2 regions of the Streptomyces sp. NPDC059785 genome follow, and region 2 is predicted to be linked to the other one. Evidence: riboswitches for the same ligand, from Rfam matches in the RefSeq annotation. Region 2 holds a riboswitch; the other holds the start of a gene.

Region 1 (5,636 bases), on a different contig from region 2:
AGAGATCGGCGCGGCTGGTGGGGGTCAAGCTGCGCGCCGACATCCGGGCCGTCACGGGGCTGACCGGATCGGTGGGGCTCGCCGCGTCGAAGATGCTCGCCAAGATCGCCTCCGAGGAGGCGAAGCCCGACGGTCTCGTCCTGATCGAGCCGGGCACCGAGCGGGCGCTGCTCGGGCCCATGCCGGTACGGACGCTGCCGGGCGTGGGACCCGCGACGGGGGACCATCTGCGCCGGGCCGGGATCACCACGGTCGCGGAGATCGCCGAGGCGGGCGAGGACGAGCTCGTGCGGCTGCTGGGAAAGGCGCACGGGCACGCGCTGTACGCCATGGCGCTGGCGCACGACGAGCGGCCCGTGGTGGCCGAGCGGGAGACCAAGTCGGTCTCCGTCGAGGACACCTACGACGTGGACATCCACGACCGGGTGCGGGTGGGCACGGAGGTGCAGCGGCTCGCGGACCGGTGCGTGCAGCGGCTGCGGGCCGCCGGGCGGTCGGGTCGGACCGTGGTGCTCAAGGTCCGGCGCTACGACTTCTCGACGCTGACCAGGTCGGAGACGTTGCGGGGGCCCACGGACGATCCCGCGGTGGTACGGGAGGCCGCCGCGCGGCTGCTTGAGCCGGTGGACACGACCGGCGGGGTGCGGCTGCTGGGCGTGGGGGTCACGGGGCTCGCCGACTACACGCAGGAGGACCTGTTCGCACAGGCGCTGGCCGCCGCGGGGGAGCCGCCGGGGCGGGAGACCGGGGAGGCCGGTGACGCGGGGGAGACCTCGGAAGCGGCGGAGGTGGCGGAGGGTTCGGTCACGCCGCGGGAGCCCGCCGTGCCGTCGGTGGCGCCGGTGCCGCCCGCCGAGCGGCGCTGGCCCGCGGGTCACGATGTATGCCACGCCGAGCACGGGCACGGGTGGGTGCAGGGCAGCGGCCTCGGCCGGGTGACGGTGCGCTTCGAGACGCCGTACTCGGCCCCGGGCCGGGTCCGCACGTTCCGGACCGACGACCCGGAACTGACACCGGTGGATCCGCTGCCGCTGGTGGCGGGGGCTGAAGGGGAGACGGAGGCGGCGGAGGGGGACGTGCGGGCGTGACCGGGAGGGCGGCTCGCGTCGAGGTGGCGGACGGGGGAGAAGAGCAGGCGGACGGGGGCCGGGGCGGGTGCGATCCGCGCGGAGGTGACGGAGGGGGTGTGTGGGCGTAACCGGCCAAAGAGGCCCGTGTGAAGGCCGGGAGCCGGAAGCGGCGAGCGGGGCAGGCCGACGGGGCCCAGGGTGGATGAGATCCGTACGGAGGTCACGGAGGTGGCCTGCGACGTGGCGGAGGGGGCCTGCGGGAGCTGCGGGAGTGCAGTGGCAGGGGCGGCTCGCGTGAGGCGGCGGACGGGAAGAGCGGGACGGGGAGAGGAGCGGGCGGACGAGTCCGGGGTCGGTGCGATCCGCACGGAAGTGATGCGATCCGCACGGAAGTGATGGAGGGGGACGTGGGGAGGAGTCAGGGGATGTCCCGGGGGGCCTCCGGGGTTGCGACGTGACCGAAGTCGTGGTGGGCGGGTGTGGGGGAGGGCGGGGATGCCAGGTCGAGGCCGTAGTGGTGGTAGAGCTGGAGTTCCTGCTCGGGGGAGAGGTGGCGGCCGACGCCGAAGTCGGGGGCGTCCCTGATGAGGGCGCGGTCGAAGGGGACCCGGAGGGCGCCCTCGATCACTTCGCTGGGCTCCAGCGGGACGAAGGCGTCCCGGCTGAACAGGCCCGTACGTATCGCCGCCCACTCCGGCACCCCGGTCGCGTCGTCGAGATACACCTCGTCGACGGTGCCGAGCCTGGTGCCTTCGCGGTCGAACGCCTTGCGGCCGATCAGGTTGCGCGGATCGATGTCGGTCTGCACGGGCCCTCCTCCTGGTCGCGGCTCAACCATGGGCACTACGGTCGCAACTCGTCCGTAAGCCGTAAGCACTACGAAAGAGCACTTTCGGGGAGGCGGCCACTCGAAAGCCCGTACGTTGTGTGCGCTGGTAGGCTGGCAAATGGCTGCTGACCCCGTGCGGGAGAGTCCTCCGAAGTCTGAAAGTCGAAGTCGAAGCGGAAGTCGACGTCGTCGGAGGCGCCGAAGGAGCAAATCCTCCCCGGAATCTCTCAGGCACACGTACCGCACGGACGAGGTCACTCTGGAAAGCAGGGCGGGGGTCGACGGTCTCCGCTCTCACCGACGGTGAAAGCCGGAGCACCCTCGGGTGGGTCCGGTGAAGCTCTCAGGTCGAGATGACAGAGGGGGAGGCCGTCGGGGTACCCGCGCCGTGGTGCCCCTCGCAGGTCGCGTCAGACCAGGAGGCCTCCCGCAATGACCGCCCACCGTATTCCGCTCTCCCGGCTCGAGCAGGGCATACCGTTCGAACAGCGCCACATCGGCCCCGACCACGAGGCGCGCGCGAAGATGCTCGCCCTGGTCGGATACGGATCACTGGACGAGCTGACGGCCGCCGCGGTCCCGGACGTCATCAAGAACACCGAGGCCCTGGAACTGCCCGGCGCGCGCACCGAGGCCGAGGTCCTCGCCGAGCTGCGTTCCCTGGCCGATCGCAACCAGGTTCTCGACTCCATGATCGGCCTGGGCTACTACGGGACGTTCACCCCGCCCGTCATCATGCGCAACGTCATGGAGAACCCGGCCTGGTACACCGCGTACACGCCGTACCAGCCGGAGATCTCGCAGGGCCGGCTCGAGGCGCTGCTCAACTTCCAGACCATGGTCGCCGAGCTGACCGGGCTGCCGACCTCCGGCGCCTCGCTGCTGGACGAGGGCACCGCCGCCGCCGAGGCCATGTCCCTGTCGCGGCGGATGGGCCGGAACAAGAAGGGCCTGTTCCTGATCGACGCCGACGCGCTGCCGCAGACCGTCGCCGTCATCCGCACCCGCGCCGAACCGACCGGTGTCGAGGTCGTCGTCGCCGACCTGAGCGAGGGCATCCCGGCCGAGATCGCCGAGCGCGAGATCAACGGCGTACTGCTCCAGTACCCGGGCGCCTCCGGTGCCGTACGCGATCTGAAGCCCGTCATCGAGCAGGCGCACGAGCTGGGCGCGATGGTCACCGTCGCCGCCGACCTGCTCGCGCTGACCCTGCTGACCTCGCCCGGTGACCTCGGCGCCGACATCGCGGTCGGTACGACGCAGCGCTTCGGTGTGCCGATGGGCTTCGGCGGGCCGCACGCCGGATACATGGCGGTGCGCGAGAAGTTCGCGCGCAGCCTGCCGGGCCGGCTCGTGGGCGTCTCCGTCGACGCGGACGGACACAAGGCGTACCGGCTCGCCCTGCAAACCCGTGAGCAGCACATCCGCCGCGAGAAGGCCACCAGCAACATCTGTACGGCGCAGGTGCTGCTCGCCGTGATGGCCGGCATGTACGCCGTCTACCACGGGCCCGAGGGGCTGCGGACGATCGCGCGGCGCACGCACCGGTACGCCACGATCCTCGCGGAGGGGCTGACGGTGGGCGGGGCCGAGGTCGTGCACGGCGCCTACTTCGACACGCTGACCGTGCGGGTGCCCGGACGGGCCGCCGCGGTCGTCGCCGCCGCGCGCGAAGGAGCGGTCAACCTGCACCTCGTCGACGCCGACCACGTGTCGATCGCCTGCGACGAGACCACGACGCGCCGGCAGCTCGCCGCCGTCTGGACCGCGTTCGGCGTCGGGGGCGACATCGAGGCGCTGGACGCGTCGGCCGCCGACACGCTGCCCGAGTCGCTGCTGCGCACCGACGACTACCTGACGCACCCGGTCTTCCACCAGCACCGTTCGGAGACGGCGATGCTGCGCTACCTGCGCCGGCTGTCCGACCGTGACTACGCGCTCGACCGCGGCATGATCCCGCTGGGCTCCTGCACGATGAAGCTCAACGCGACCACGGAGATGGAGCCGGTCACCTGGCCCGAGTTCGGCGCGCTGCACCCCTTCGCGCCCGCCGGACAGGCGCAGGGCTACCTGACGCTCATCCGTGAGCTGGAGGAGCGGCTCGCCGAGGTCACCGGGTACGACAAGGTGTCGTTGCAGCCCAACGCCGGTTCGCAGGGCGAGCTGGCCGGACTGCTCGCCGTCCGCGGCTACCACCGCGCCAACGGCGACGAGCAGCGCACGGTCTGCCTCATCCCGTCCTCCGCGCACGGCACCAACGCGGCGAGCGCCGTGATGGCCGGGATGAAGGTCGTCGTCGTGAAGACCGCCGGGGACGGCGAGATCGACGTCGAGGACCTGCGGGCGAAGATCGAGCAGCACCGCGACGAACTCGCCGTGCTGATGATCACGTACCCCTCGACGCACGGCGTCTTCGAGGAGCACGTCGCCGGCATCTGCGCGCAGGTGCACGAGGCGGGCGGCCAGGTGTACGTCGACGGCGCCAACCTCAACGCGCTCGTGGGGCTCGCCAAGCCGGGCCACTTCGGCGGCGACGTCTCGCATCTGAACCTGCACAAAACGTTCTGCATCCCGCACGGCGGCGGCGGTCCCGGCGTCGGCCCGGTCGGCGTGCGCGCGCACCTGGCGCCGTACCTGCCGAACCACCCGTTGCAGCCCGCCGCCGGTCCGAAGACGGGCGTCGGTCCGATCTCGGCCGCGCCGTGGGGCTCCGCGGGCATCCTGCCGATCTCGTGGTCGTACGTGCGGATGATGGGCGGCGAGGGGCTGAAGCGGGCCACGCAGGTGGCGGTGCTGTCGGCGAACTACATCGCCAAGCGCCTCGAGCCGCACTTCCCGGTGCTGTACACCGGGCCCGGCGGGCTCGTCGCGCACGAGTGCATCATCGACCTGCGCCCGCTCACCAAGGCGACTGGGGTCAGCGTCGACGACGTGGCCAAGCGGCTGATCGACTACGGCTTCCACGCGCCGACGATGTCGTTCCCGGTGGCCGGCACGCTGATGATCGAGCCGACCGAGTCCGAGGACCTGAGCGAACTCGACCGGTTCTGCGAGGCGATGATCGCCATCCGCGCGGAGATCGAGAAGGTCGGCGCCGGCCAGTGGCCCGCGGACGACAATCCGCTGCGCGGTGCCCCGCACACCGCCGCCGCGCTGGGCGGTGACTGGGAGCACGCCTACAGCCGCGAGGAGGCCGTCTTCCCGGCGGGAGTCTCGGCCGCCGACAAGTACTGGCCGCCGGTGCGCCGCATCGACCAGGCGTACGGCGACCGGAACCTGGTCTGCTCCTGCCCGCCGCTGGACGCGTACGCCGAGTAGCGGCCGCCGCCGGACATGCGTCGGGGCCGGTTCGGAGCGTCTGCTCCGGGCCGGCCCCTCATGTGTACGGTGTGCACCGGGCGGCTGTGGCAGCCGCCCGGTCGGTGGCTCAGGCGGCCGTCATCACCTGGTCCGGGCCCAGCGGGCGGTGCGGGGCGATGATCCGGCCGTCCGGCAGGAGCTCACCGGTGTCCTCGAAGAGCACAACGCCGTTGCACAGCAGGCTCCATCCCTGCTCCGGGTGGTGGGCCACATGGAGTGCGGCTTCCCGGTCGGCGGAGTCGGCTGTCGGACACGGTGGCTGGTGCTGGCACATGGATGGGATCTTTCGCTTCGTCGTGACGAATGAGATGGCTGTTCTGTCTGTCCTGCGGCTCGGAACGTCGTTCATGGCCGCCCCCCGTTGATAAGTCGGTCTG
Region 2 (5,636 bases):
GTCGCGCCCAGCGAGCCGTACAGCTCGGCGCGGACCGCGGCCGTGGGCTGAAGGAGCCCTTCGCCTCGCAGCCGCCGGGCGAACATGCGGGCCGCGCGCATCGGGCCCACGGTGTGGGAGCTGGAGGGGCCTATGCCGATCGAGAACAGGTCGAAGACCGAGATGGCCACGGTGGACTCCTAAACGTTTCGGCAGACGCCGTTGTCGGCCGACGGATGGTGCGGGGGTGCGGGGGGTGGTGCCTGGGGCGGGCGGACGCAAGGAACGGGGCACCGCGCCGGCTCGGGCATGTGCGCGATGCCCCGTACGTCCGTATGGAGGGTTTCGTACGTCTCAAAGCGTACGAAAACTCTTCCGGCCCGCGAAAATGCCGTGCATCACTTCAGGCCGGGGTACAGCGGGTGCCTGTCCGCGAGTGCGGACACCCGGGCCTTGAGGCTCTCCGCGTCGTACGACGGCTTCAGTGCCTCGGCGATGATGTCGGCGACCTCGGCGAAGTCCTCGGCCCCGAAGCCGCGGGTGGCCAGGGCGGGCGTGCCGATACGGAGCCCGGAGGTGACCATCGGCGGGCGCGGGTCGTTCGGGATCGCGTTGCGGTTGACCGTGATGCCGACCTCGTGGAGGCGGTCCTCGGCCTGCTGTCCGTCCAGCTCGCTGTCGCGCAGGTCGACCAGGACCAGGTGCACGTCCGTGCCGCCGGACAGGACGTCGACGCCGACGGCCTTGACATCGTCGCGGACCAGCCGCTCGGCCAGGATGCGCGCCCCGTCCAGGGTGCGCCGCTGGCGCTCCTTGAAGTCGTCGGAGGCGGCGACCTTGAAGGCGACGGCCTTGGCGGCGACCACGTGCTCCAGCGGACCGCCCTGCTGACCGGGGAAGACCGCGGAGTTGATCTTCTTCGCCAGCTCGGCGGTGGACAGGATCACGCCACCGCGCGGACCGCCCAGCGTCTTGTGGGTGGTCGTGGTGACGACGTGGGCGTGCGGCACCGGGTTGGGGTGCAGGCCCGCGGCGACCAGACCGGCGAAGTGCGCCATGTCGACCATCAGGTACGCGCCGACCTCGTCCGCGATCCGGCGGAAGGCGGCGAAGTCGAGCTGCCGCGGGTACGCGGACCAGCCGGCCACGATCAGCTTGGGCTTCGACTCCTTGGCCAGGCGCTCGACCTCGGCCATGTCGACCTGCCCGGTCTCCTCGTCGACGTGGTACGCGACCACGTTGTAGAGCTTGCCAGAGAAGTTGATCTTCATGCCGTGGGTCAGGTGCCCGCCGTGCGCGAGGTTCAGGCCCATGATCGTGTCGCCCGGCTTGAGCAGCGCGAACATCGCGGCGGCGTTGGCCTGCGCGCCCGAGTGCGGCTGCACGTTGGCGTGCTCGGCGCCGAAGAGCGCCTTGACCCGGTCGATGGCGAGTCGCTCGACCACGTCGACGTGCTCGCAGCCGCCGTAGTAGCGGCGGCCCGGGTAGCCCTCGGCGTACTTGTTGGTCAGGACCGAGCCCTGGGCCTCCATGACCGCGACCGGCGCGAAGTTCTCGGAGGCGATCATCTCCAGGGTGGACTGCTGGCGGTGCAGCTCGGCGTCGACGGCGGCGGCGACGTCCGGGTCCAGCTCGTGCAGGGGCGTGTTGAGAAGTGACATCGGGGGTCGGTCCTTAGCTGCCGGAGAACTCGGTGTACTCGTCCGCGGAGAGCAGATCCGCCGGCTCGTCCGAGACGCGGACCCTGAACAGCCAGCCGCCCTCGAAGGGGGCGGAATTCACCAGCGACGGGTCGTCCACCACGTCCTGGTTGGTCTCCGTGACCTCACCGGTGACCGGCGAGTACAGGTCGCTGACCGACTTGGTCGACTCCAGCTCGCCGCAGGTCTCGCCCGCGGTCACCGTGGCACCGACCTCCGGGAGCTGGACGAACACGACATCGCCGAGCGCGTTGGCCGCGTGCTCCGTGATGCCGACCGTCGACACGCCGTCCTCGGCGCCCGACAGCCACTCGTGCTCCTTGCTGTAACGCAGCTTCTGGGGGTTGCTCATGGCTTGAATTCTCCTGTACGCGGGGGACTGCTGGGGAACGTGCCGGTGTGTACCGGCCCACTGCGAAGAGGCGGCCGTACTGCTCACGGACCGCTTCCGGACTACTTCCGGCGCTTGTAGAACGGCAGCGCCACGACCTCGTACGGCTCGTGGGTGCCCCGGATGTCCACGCCGACGCCCTGCGTGCCGGGGGCGGCGTGCGCGGCGTCGACGTACGCCATCGCGACCGGCCGGCCCAGCGTCGGGGACGGCGCGCCGGAGGTGACCTCGCCGATCACGGTCCCGCCCGCGACCACCTGGTAGCCCGCGCGCGGGACCCGGCGGCCCTCGGCGACGAGGCCGACCAGCACCCGCGGCGGGTTCTCCTGCGCCTTGGCGGCGGCCTCGGCGAGCGCCGCGCGCCCCACGAAGTCGCCGTCCTTGTCGAACTTCACGACCCGGCCGAGACCGGCGTCGAAGGGGGTGAGCGACGTCGTCAGCTCGTGCCCGTACAGCGGCATGCCCGCCTCCAGGCGCAGCGTGTCGCGGCAGGACAGGCCGCAGGGGACGAGCCCGGCCTGCGCGCCCGCCTCGGTCAGCGCCTGCCACAGCCGCTCCGCGTCGGCGGGAGCGGCGAACAGCTCGAAGCCGTCCTCGCCCGTGTAGCCGGTGCGGGCGATCAGCGCGGGCACACCGGCGACGGTGCCGGGCAGGCCCGCGTAGTACTTCAGGCCGTCGAGGTCGGCGTCCGTGAGTGAGGCGAGGATGCCCGGGGACTCGGGACCCTGGACGGCGAGCAGGGCGTAGGCGTCGCGGTCGTCGCGCACCTCGGCGTCGAAGCCCGCGGCGCGCTCGGTCAGCGCGTCCAGGACCACCTGGGCGTTGGAGGCGTTGGCGACGACCATGTAGTGCGGGGCGGCCCCGGCGTCACCGAGCCGGTAGACGATCAGGTCGTCCAGGATGCCGCCGTCCTCGCGGCAGATCATCGTGTAGCGGGCCCGGCCCGCGCCGACCGAGGAGATGTTGCCGACCAGGGCGAAGTCGAGGAGCCTGGCCGCGTCGGGCCCGGTGACGGTGATCTCGCCCATGTGGGAGAGGTCGAAGAGGCCGGCCCGGGAGCGCACCGCGAGGTGCTCGTCGCGCTCGGAGCCGTAGCGCAGCGGCATGTCCCAGCCGGCGAAGTCGGTCATCGTCGCGCCGAGCGAGCGGTGCAGCGCGTCCAGGGCGGTGTGACGGGGGGCGTTACTGCTCATCGGTGGGGCTCCCAAGGCGTGACGGCGAGGTCGTTCCTCCCCATCTGTCATCGGAACCTGAGAGGTTCGTCGTGACTCCCGGGCACCGGCTGACCGGCACTTCCGTGATCATGACTTGCACCTTGGGTGGAGCCGCCGGTCGGCGGCCCGCTTTTCAGATGTGCCTCGCCCGCGCGGTATGTGGGGCCTGAGAGATTCAAGGGAGGGACTTGCTCCTTCGGCGCCCTGAGGACGGTGCCCCGGGGACTCTCCCGCGCGGATTCAAGCGGCCGGTATGCAGTTGGCGGGCACATCATCGCACGCATCCGTGAAACACGTGAGGGGCGGTCCCTGTGTGGCCCGCACAGTGTCCTGTAACGGGCCTGTGGCAGGACACGGACGGAAACAGGAGACCCGCGCATTACCTTCTCTTTACACTCGACGGGGATGGGACTCCGGACCCAAGGGGAGGACGATCACGGTGAACAGGACCACGGCGTACGCGACGGGCCCGGGCCTCGCACTGCCCGAGCAGCCCGGTGTCCCGGCCCGGGAGGCGTGCGCAGCGCTGCCCCGGGCCGTCGTCCGCGATCTGCGCGAGCGCGGCGGCCGCAGCCCGCACGGCCTCTCCTTCGGCGCCGCCGACCTCGTCGTGGTCACCGGTCTGCCGGGCAGCGGCAAGTCGACCCTGATGCGCCGGGCCGTACGCGGCCCGCGCGTCGACTCCCAGGACACCCGCGACCGCTGGGACACCCGGCTCCCGGGCTTCCTGCCGTACGGGGTCTACCGCCCCCTCGTCCGGGTCGCGCACTACGCCGGGCTGCGCCGCGCCCTGCGCTCGGGCACCGGAGTCGTCGTGCACGACTGCGGCACCCAGAGCTGGGTGCGCCGCTGGCTCGCCCGCGAGGCCCGGCGCCGCGGCGGCACCCTGCACCTGCTCCTCCTCGACGTCGCACCCGGCACCGCCCTCGACGGCCAGCGCGAGCGCGGCCGCGGCGTCACGCGCTACGCCTTCCTGCGCCACCGCCGCGCGGCCGGCCGGCTGCTGCGCGCGGTGGAGCGGGGCACCCTGCCGGCGGGCTGCGGCTCGGCGGTCCTGATCGACCGGGACGCGGCCGACGTGCTGCGCCGGATCGACTTCGGCGGCTGAGATCGCGTGCACGGACCCCGGCCGGGCGCCGGTGCCGGGTGGCCGGTGAAGGGCCCCGGTGGCGCCTCACCCGTTAGGGTTTCCAGCCGGAACAGCGGTTCACAGCAGGCGGTAGACAGATGGACATCCCGGCACAGGCGCACCCGCACTCCCATTCGCACGGCGGATGGCCCGGCAACGAACTGGAGGAGGTGCTCTCCGCGTCCCTCGGAGTGCCCTCGGCCGGCGGCCGGATCGTCGAGGTCCTCGGCCGCAGCTTCCTGTGGATACCCCTGCCGAACGGCGGCGGCCCGCACAGCGGCCCGCTCGACCTGCCCACCATGGAGATAGAGGGGCGGCCCTACGTCCCCGTCTTCAGCTCGGAGGAGCAGTTCCGCCACGTCGTCGGCGGCCACATGGGCTGCACCGTCGCCCCCGCCGTCGAGTTCGCGCGCGGACTGCCCCCGCAGGTCGGCATCGCCGTCAACCCCGACGGCGTGGTCGGCGTACCGCTGCCGCCGCCCGCCGTCGCCGAGCTGTGCCGCACCGGGCGGACCCCGCTCGACGGGCCCGCGAGCGGCGGCCGGGTGCGGCTCTTCGAGCCGGACTGGCAGGAGGATCCGGTGGACTTCCTGACCGCCGCCTCCGAGGAGTTCGCCGGGACCGGCGTCGTGCTCACCGCCCGCCGCTGCCTGGCGAGCATCGAGGGCGACGAGCCGGTGATGTTCGTCGGCGTGGAGCTCTCCGACTGGGAGGGCCCCGCCCGTACGCTCCCGCTGGACGCGCTGGGCCGCGCCCTCGGCCGGGTCCCCGTCGACCGGCCGGTGAACCTGGTGCTCCTGGACGTCACCCAGGATCCGGTCGCCGACTGGATGCGCGCCCGGGTGCGCCCCTTCTACCAGCGGGAGTACTGACGGTGCGGGTTCCAGGGCCCGCCGGAACGGCGACACCGCGCACGCCCGTCGGGCCGTGCGTCAAGTCGCTGTCAGGAACGCCGCTTAAGCTGGTTTCATGGCTCGGTCGAGGTGTTGGCGTGATTCCGGTCGGGATGCCGTACACAGCACCTCCGGAGCAATGGGTGAGTACAACGTGACATGTTCGCGAAGGGGCGGTTGAGGGTGAGCGCGTCGGGCACGGCCGCGACCGGGCAGGTCGAGCACATGCTGCGCCAGGTGACCCCGGGGCGTTACGACGCCTACGAGGCACTCCTCCGTGCGCTCGCGACGCCGTCGAACGGCCAGGTCTGGATGCTGCTCTGGCACGGC

The links. Region 2 has a riboswitch for glycine ahead of gcvT (glycine cleavage system aminomethyltransferase GcvT). Riboswitches for the same ligand answer to the same signal wherever they lie in the genome.
Region 1: it holds a riboswitch for glycine, as region 2 does, so the genes downstream of both, gcvP (aminomethyl-transferring glycine dehydrogenase) here and gcvT (glycine cleavage system aminomethyltransferase GcvT) in region 2, are expected to answer to the same signal.

Annotation. Positions count from the first base shown of each region.
Region 1 covers NZ_JBHWHV010000001.1:9,694-15,329, forward strand. The annotation lists gene ACFV6E_RS00055 (DNA polymerase IV) at 1-1,088, shown strand, start outside; gene ACFV6E_RS00060 (PRC-barrel domain-containing protein) at 1,489-1,878, opposite strand; glycine riboswitch at 2,026-2,152, shown strand; gene gcvP (aminomethyl-transferring glycine dehydrogenase) at 2,332-5,217, shown strand; gene ACFV6E_RS00070 (DUF5999 family protein) at 5,327-5,533, opposite strand.
Region 2 covers NZ_JBHWHV010000035.1:57,190-62,825, reverse strand. The annotation lists gene ACFV6E_RS25260 (L-serine ammonia-lyase) at 1-170, opposite strand, end outside; gene glyA (serine hydroxymethyltransferase) at 378-1,640, opposite strand; gene gcvH (glycine cleavage system protein GcvH) at 1,654-2,031, opposite strand; gene gcvT (glycine cleavage system aminomethyltransferase GcvT) at 2,133-3,263, opposite strand; glycine riboswitch at 3,428-3,527, opposite strand; gene ACFV6E_RS25240 (AAA family ATPase) at 3,718-4,392, shown strand; gene ACFV6E_RS25235 (enhanced serine sensitivity protein SseB) at 4,512-5,285, shown strand; gene ACFV6E_RS25230 (enhanced serine sensitivity protein SseB C-terminal domain-containing protein) at 5,490-5,636, shown strand, end outside.